3 regions of the Streptomyces sp. NPDC048643 genome follow, and region 3 is predicted to be linked to each of the others. Evidence: riboswitches for the same ligand, from Rfam matches in the RefSeq annotation. Region 3 holds a riboswitch; each other region holds the start of a gene.
What was found. Region 3 has a riboswitch for cyclic di-AMP ahead of AB0C62_RS08730 (LysM peptidoglycan-binding domain-containing M23 family metallopeptidase). Riboswitches for the same ligand answer to the same signal wherever they lie in the genome.

Region 1 (2,257 bases), on a different contig from region 3:
CTGGGCGGCGAAGTCCTCCTCGTCGATCAGCTCGTTCTTCAGGTTCGAGATCTTGGCGCTGAAGGACTTCGGCGGGAAGCGCTTGGGGTCGAGATCGAGATCACGGCAGACGAGCGCCATCAGGCGCTTGGAGTCGGCGGCGTCGTAGATCGAGAAGGACGAGGTGAAGCCGAGCTGCTTGCTCTCGCGGCGCAGGATGCGGACGCAGGCGCTGTGGAAGGTCATCACCCACATCGCGTTGGCCCGGGGGCCCACGAGCTGCTCGACGCGCTCCTTCATCTCGCCCGCGGCCTTGTTCGTGAAGGTGATCGCGAGGATCTGGCCGGGGTGCACATGGCGCTCGCCGAGGAGGTGGGCGATGCGGTGGGTGAGCACGCGGGTCTTGCCGGAACCCGCGCCGGCCACGATGAGCAGCGGGGAGCCGGAGTGGACCACGGCCGCGCGCTGGTTCTCGTTCAGCCCGTCGAGGAGGGCCGCCGGGTCCACGACGGGCCGGTGCGCGCCGTCGCGGTAGTACGCGTCCCGGCTCGGCGGCACGTCGAACCGGCCGCCGAACAGGTCGTCCGCGACCGGCTCCGGCGCGTGCTCGTCCTCGGGCGGCGGCGGGTGCTCGTCCTCGTGGGCCGCGGAGGGCTTGAGGTCCGCCAGGAAGCTGTCGTCAAAGAGGCTGCTCATCGCTCTCCGAGTCTAGGCCGCCCCACTGACACACCGAGGCCACCCCGAGGACTCGACGGGAACTCGCGACGCGTGCGCGTGACCGGCTCGTGACGGTAAGTGCACGTCGGAGCGGGTACGACCGGTCCCCACCACGGTCGCCGTGCCGGGAGGAGCCGCCCCCGGACACCCTCACAAAGTGGCACACACCACTCATGCCCGGCGCCCGCGACGGGGCACATGGCCAAGGTCACGAAAATGTATCGGGCATATCGCACTCCAACCTTCACACGGACCACACGAGTTGGCTAGCGTGCTGGAAGGCCGCCCGACCGCAACCGGCGAACGTCGCCGGGCCGAGCGGCCTCCGCCGAGTTCGGCCCGCCCACCAGGCGGCCGGAGCCGGGGACCCACCGACCTGGGGTGAATCGGTCCGACCGCCCCGAGGGGCCAGGACCGTAGGGCAATCCTTCCGGAACCACCCGCCCGAACCCGACAGCTAACTCGGTAGGCGGATGACGGAAGGAGTCGCCTCTCTTGGCGTCGCACCGCAAGTCGCGTCCTACGGGTTCGCGCATGGCAGGCATACGGACCCCCGCCCTCGCGACGGCGGCCCTCACCTCGGTGGCCCTGCTCTCCCAGACGGCGAACGCCGCGCCCTCGGCCGAGCCGAGGCCCAGCGTCGAAGAGGTCGAGAAGAAGGTCAACGACCTCTACCACCAGGCCGAGACGGCCACCGAGAAGTACAACGCCACCCGGGAGAAGACCACCAAGCAGCGCAAGCGCGTCGACACCCTCCTCGACGACGTCGCCGAGCGCACCGACAAGCTCAACTCCGCGCGCGAGGAGCTGGGTTCGTTCGCCGCCGCGCAGTACCGCACGGGAGCCTCCACACCCGGCACCGCGACGCTGCTGCTCGCCGACGACCCGCAGGACTACTTCGACCAGACGCAGTTGATGAGCCGTCTGACGACCCGGCAGAAGGCCGCCGTCGACGACTACGTCACCGAGCAGGCGGCGACGACCAAGAAGCGCACCGAGGCCAGCGAGAGCCTCCAGTCGCTGACCACCTCGCAGAACGCGCTCAAGACGTCCAAGGCGACGGTGCAGCGCAAGCTCTCCGCGGCCCGCGACCTGCTCTCGAAGCTGACCGCCGAGGAGAAGGCGCGGCTGGCGGCGATCGAGAAGAAGAAGCGGGAGCGGGCGGCCGTCAAGGCGGCGGAGCTGGCACGGCAGCAGGCTGCGGCGGAGAAGGCGGCCAAGGAGAAGGCCACCGAGCAGGGCTCGCCGTCGGGCGGCACGACGGGCTCGTCCGGCTCGACGGCCACCGACCCCTCGTACGCGACGAAGGCCGGCAAGGCGCTCGCCTTCGCCCGCACACAGATCGGCAAGCCGTACGTGTGGGGCGCGACCGGCCCGGACTCCTACGACTGCTCGGGCCTGACCCAGGCCGCCTGGAAGGCCGCCGGCGTCTCCCTGCCGCGTGTCACCTACGACCAGGTGAACGCCGGCACGACGGTCTCCCTCGCCGACGCCAAGCCCGGTGACCTCGTCTTCTTCTACGACGACATCAGCCACGTCGGCCTCTACATCGGCAACGGCA
Region 2 (2,257 bases), on a different contig from region 3:
CGAGCGACTCCGGTTCGAGCGGCCTGTCCACGTCGCCCAGTTCCTCCCCTTCCGTCAAATCGTCCAGATCGTCGGATTCGTCCGCTTCGAGTGACACCGCCTCGCCGAAGGCGAGCGGGAGCACCGCGAAGTCCGGTGACTCACGGGGCGCGGACAGCTCGGACAAGGCGACGGCCGACGCGTCCGAGTCGGGCACATCGGACAAGTCCGGCCGGAGCGGCACCTCTTCGGAGCCCTCCGACGACGCGTCCACCACGCCCGGACGGCACCGCGGCGGCAACGCCGACGAGGACTCGACGGACGCCGCCACGGGCAGCCGCACCGACAGCGCGTCCGGACGGCACGCCTCGCGCGGCTCCGACGACGCGCGTGACGCCGGCGACGGCACCTACGTCGTGCGCGCCGGCGACAGTCTCTGGACGATCGCCGACGACCTCGACGTCACCGGCGGATGGGCCGACCTGTACGCCGCGAACGAGAAGACCGTGGGCATCGATCCGGACCTCATCCTCCCCGGTCAGAGCCTCGCTGTTGATAGCGAAACGGTCGAAAAGTAGCGGGAGTTCACGTCATGGTTCGCTGGGGAATGTCCGGTTTGGTGCGAGTGAGACATGAGTCTCAGAAGCCCTGATCGTCTTTGAAAATCAGGCGATCGACTGCTTACGGTCGTGACCGCTCGCCACAGCGGGCCCCGACGATCGCAACGCCGAATCCTGCCAGCGGCCGTACGGGAACAGTCGTCGCGCAAGCGCCGTAGGCAGGAGCGGGGGACCCAAGGTAAGTGCCGCGACCGGGAGTTGAGAGACACCCGGAGACGGCTTGGGGTAAAGCCGCGCGCCGTGGTTCCGAGAGGGACCGGGGACGTGCGGCCGGGCAACTCAACCGGCCCGAACCCGACAGCTCACCTCGCAGGCGTCGGTGAGGGGATCACTCGATGCTGTTTTCCAGCAAGGGCAAGCACCGCCGCCCGAACAAGGCCACCCGTGTCGCCGCGCTCGCCGGTGTCACCGGTGTCGCCATCGCCGCTCCGCTGATGGCCGCGGGCAACGCGTCCGCCGCGACCGGCTCCGAGTGGGACGCCGTCGCCCAGTGCGAGTCCGGCGGCAACTGGTCGATCAACACCGGCAACGGTTACTACGGTGGCCTGCAGTTCTCGTCCTCCACCTGGGCCGCGTACGGCGGCACCGCCTACGCCTCCACTGCCGACCAGGCCTCGAAGTCGCAGCAGATCTCCGTCGGCGAGAAGGTCCTCGCCGCGCAGGGCAAGGGTGCCTGGCCGACCTGCGGCACCGGCCTGTCGGGCGCCGCGTACAGCGGTGGCAGCTCCACCCCCGCCGCGCCCTCGACCTCCTCCGGCTCCTCGTCGGCCGGCAGCTCGCAGGACAACCGCACGTCCGAGCAGCCCGCCTCCCGTTCGCAGGAGCGCCCGGCCGCGAAGAAGACCGTCACCACCCCGACCGGCAAGAAGGTCAAGAAGGGTGACGGCGAGTACAAGGTCGTCAAGGGCGACACCCTCAGCTCGATCGCCGAGAAGCACCACGTCAAGGGCGGCTGGCAGAAGCTGTTCAAGCTGAACCACGACATCGTGGACGACGCCGACTTCATCTTCCCGGGCCAGCAGCTGCACCTTCGCTGAGCGAGGCCGCGCACCGGCCGGACGTGGTCGCCCTCGGCGGACGGCGACCACGACCCCGGCCCCGGCGGCTCCGCCCGGCTGAACGACACCCGGGCGAACGGCAGTCCCCTCGCGGGCCCGGCTCCCGGGTCCTGATCCCCACCGAGGGTCCCCGTCCCCACGGGCTCCCCGTTCCGGCGCGTGTTCCCCCGTACGCGCCGGAGCGGGGTTTTTCATTTCATTTTTGTTCCGATCGGGAACAATATGTACCCCGAGTTCTGCCCAAGGCGTGGTCGATCGGCTGGCCGATCCCCTCGGGCCGGTTAGGCTCGTCCCGCAGGACTACCCAAGCCCTGCGTACTCGCGTCACATCCCAGAAGGAGATGCTCGTGCCGTCCATCGACGTCGTCGTAGCCCGGGAAATCCTGGACTCCCGAGGCAACCCCACGGTCGAGGTCGAGGTCGGCCTCGACGACGGCAGCACGGGTCGTGCCGCCGTTCCGTCCGGCGCCTCCACCGGTGCCTTCGAGGCCATCGAGCTCCGCGACGGTGACCCCAACCGCTACCACGGCAAGGGTGTCGAGAAGGCCGTCCTCGCCGTCATCGAGCAGATCGGCCCGGAGCTCGTCGGCTACGACGCCA
Region 3 (2,257 bases):
TCGTGCTCCGGCGGCGGCGGGCGGATCGACCTCGGTGTCATGGCCCGTACCGACCAGGTGTGGACCTCCGACAACACCGACCCGCTCGACCGGCTCGCCATCCAGCACGGCTTCAGCCAGGTCCATCCGGCCCGGATCATGGCCGCCTGGGTCACGGACAGCCCGAACGACCTGCTCAACGGCCGGGTCAGCTCGCTGCGCTTCCGCTTCGTGAGCTCCATGGCCGGGGTCCTCGGCGTCGGCGGCGACCTCAGCCGGTGGAGCGCGGAGGAGCTGGCCGAGGCGCGGGGCTGGGTCGAGCTCTACAAGGAGATCCGGCCGGTCGTGCAGCAGGGTGACCTCTACCGGCTGCGGCCCCCGGAGGGCGGGCTGAGCGCCGTGCAGTACGTGCTCGGCGACGAGGCCGTGGTCCTCGCGTGGCTGCAGGCGCAGCATCACGGAGTGCGCCCCGCCCCGCTCAGGCTGCGCGGGCTCGACCCGGCGGGCATCTACGAATGGGTCGAAACGGGCGAAGTGCACCGCGGCGCGGTGCTGCTGCATCACGGACTGCACACCGGACTGCGGGGCGATCTCGATGCGACGGTTATCCGCCTGCGTCGCATCTGACTGTTCTGTCCGAAATAGTGCCTTCATTCCAACTGGCCCTGGAATAAGGCGGCGTGAGCCGGGTCGCGTGAGCAGGGTCATATTCGTGACGATGTGTTGCCGTCGGCTTTTCTCAACGCACCGTTGATTATGGGCGAATTCAAAGCCGGGAAAGATCGTCTTTCCACGGAGTGTGACGGCGAATTCTCCATGGATCAAGAAAGGCGAGCGCACAGAATCCGCACATGGTTGTCGACGTGCTCGCATCTCGCTTACGTTCTGCCTCAATCCGGACGGACGCCCAATCCTGCCGCCGCCCGGAATCCGCACACTCACCCGTCCACGGCAGGAGCGGGGGACCCACAGGTTCCGCGCCTGGTCCGGTCTCCGGAACAGGCTAGGGGTACAGCCATGCAGCCGCGTGGCCGGGCATCTCCAGCCCGCACCCGACAGCTCACCTCGCAGGCGCCGGAGAGGAATTCGCCATGCCCGCGAAGGGTAAGCACCGCCGTCCCAAGTCCCTGCGTCTCACCCGCTCGATCGCCGTGGCCGGAACCGGTGGCGCCGCACTCGCGCTGCCGCTGTTGGGAGCCACCGGCGCCCACGCCGCGACCCCGGCCGCCGCCGTCACGCAGCACACCCAGAAGTCCGCCACCGTCGCCCCGGCCGCCGCGAAGGCCGGCACGTCGAAGACGTACGCGGTGAAGGCCGGCGACTACCTCGCCAAGATCGCCGACGACCAGCACGTCAGCGGCGGCTGGAAGAAGATCTACTCGGACAACCGCTCCGCCATCGGCAGCGACCCGTCCCTGATCCACCCGGGTCTGAAGCTGTCCCTCGGCGCGCGGGCCGCCACTCCGCAGGCCTCCGCCCCGGCGAAGCCCTCGGCCGCCAAGCCCTCGGCCGCCAAGCCCTCCGCCGCCAAGCCCGCGGCGGAGAAGGCCGACACGGCGAGCACGGCCACCAAGACGGCCGCCACCAGCAACAGTTCGGGCTACACCCTCCCCGTGGACGGCGCCGTCATCGGCACCAACTACAAGGTGGCGGGCAGCATGTGGTCCAGCGGCTACCACACGGGCACGGACTTCGTCGTCCCGACCGGCACCACCATCAAGTCCATCGCCGCCGGCACCGTCGTCTCCGCCGGCTGGGGCGGCGCCTACGGCAACCAGGTCGTCATCCAGCACGCCGACGGCCGGTACTCGCAGTACGCCCACATGTCGGCCCTGTCCGTCTCGGCGGGCCAGACCGTGACCGAGGGCCAGCAGATCGGCGTCTCCGGAGCGACCGGCAACGTCACCGGACCGCACCTGCACTTCGAGATCCGGACCACGCCCGACTACGGCTCGGACATCGACCCGGTCGCGTACCTGCGCTCGCACGGTGTCGCCGTCGGCTGACACCCCCTCGCCCGACCTGCTCCTGACGGCAGGCCCGCCTCCGAAGGCCGGACCCCACGATCCCCGGGGTCCGGCCTTCGGTGCCGTCCGACGCCTGCCCGGGTCGCTCTTCGCAGCGGCTGCCCCAACAGCCCTGACGAGAGCCTTATTCCACGGTTGACCAACACTTGACGAGTGGCTTATCTCACCGGCCGTCAACCCTTCCCTACGGTCGCGTAGCTCACATCCGAAGGTGAATCATGGGCCGACGTGGCAGACGATTCGAAGAGTGA

Region 1: it holds a riboswitch for cyclic di-AMP, as region 3 does, so the genes downstream of both, AB0C62_RS21670 (NlpC/P60 family protein) here and AB0C62_RS08730 (LysM peptidoglycan-binding domain-containing M23 family metallopeptidase) in region 3, are expected to answer to the same signal.
Region 2: it holds a riboswitch for cyclic di-AMP, as region 3 does, so the genes downstream of both, AB0C62_RS17750 (transglycosylase family protein) here and AB0C62_RS08730 (LysM peptidoglycan-binding domain-containing M23 family metallopeptidase) in region 3, are expected to answer to the same signal.

Annotation. Positions count from the first base shown of each region.
Region 1 covers NZ_JBEZHO010000021.1:44,294-46,550, forward strand. The annotation lists gene pcrA (DNA helicase PcrA) at 1-675, opposite strand, end outside; cyclic di-AMP (ydaO/yuaA leader) riboswitch at 1,013-1,184, shown strand; gene AB0C62_RS21670 (NlpC/P60 family protein) at 1,192-2,257, shown strand, end outside.
Region 2 covers NZ_JBEZHO010000015.1:143,273-145,529, forward strand. The annotation lists gene AB0C62_RS17745 (transglycosylase family protein) at 1-557, shown strand, start outside; cyclic di-AMP (ydaO/yuaA leader) riboswitch at 740-930, shown strand; gene AB0C62_RS17750 (transglycosylase family protein) at 935-1,636, shown strand; gene eno (phosphopyruvate hydratase) at 1,999-2,257, shown strand, end outside.
Region 3 covers NZ_JBEZHO010000006.1:163,821-166,077, forward strand. The annotation lists gene AB0C62_RS08725 (alpha-galactosidase) at 1-606, shown strand, start outside; cyclic di-AMP (ydaO/yuaA leader) riboswitch at 909-1,066, shown strand; gene AB0C62_RS08730 (LysM peptidoglycan-binding domain-containing M23 family metallopeptidase) at 1,071-1,985, shown strand.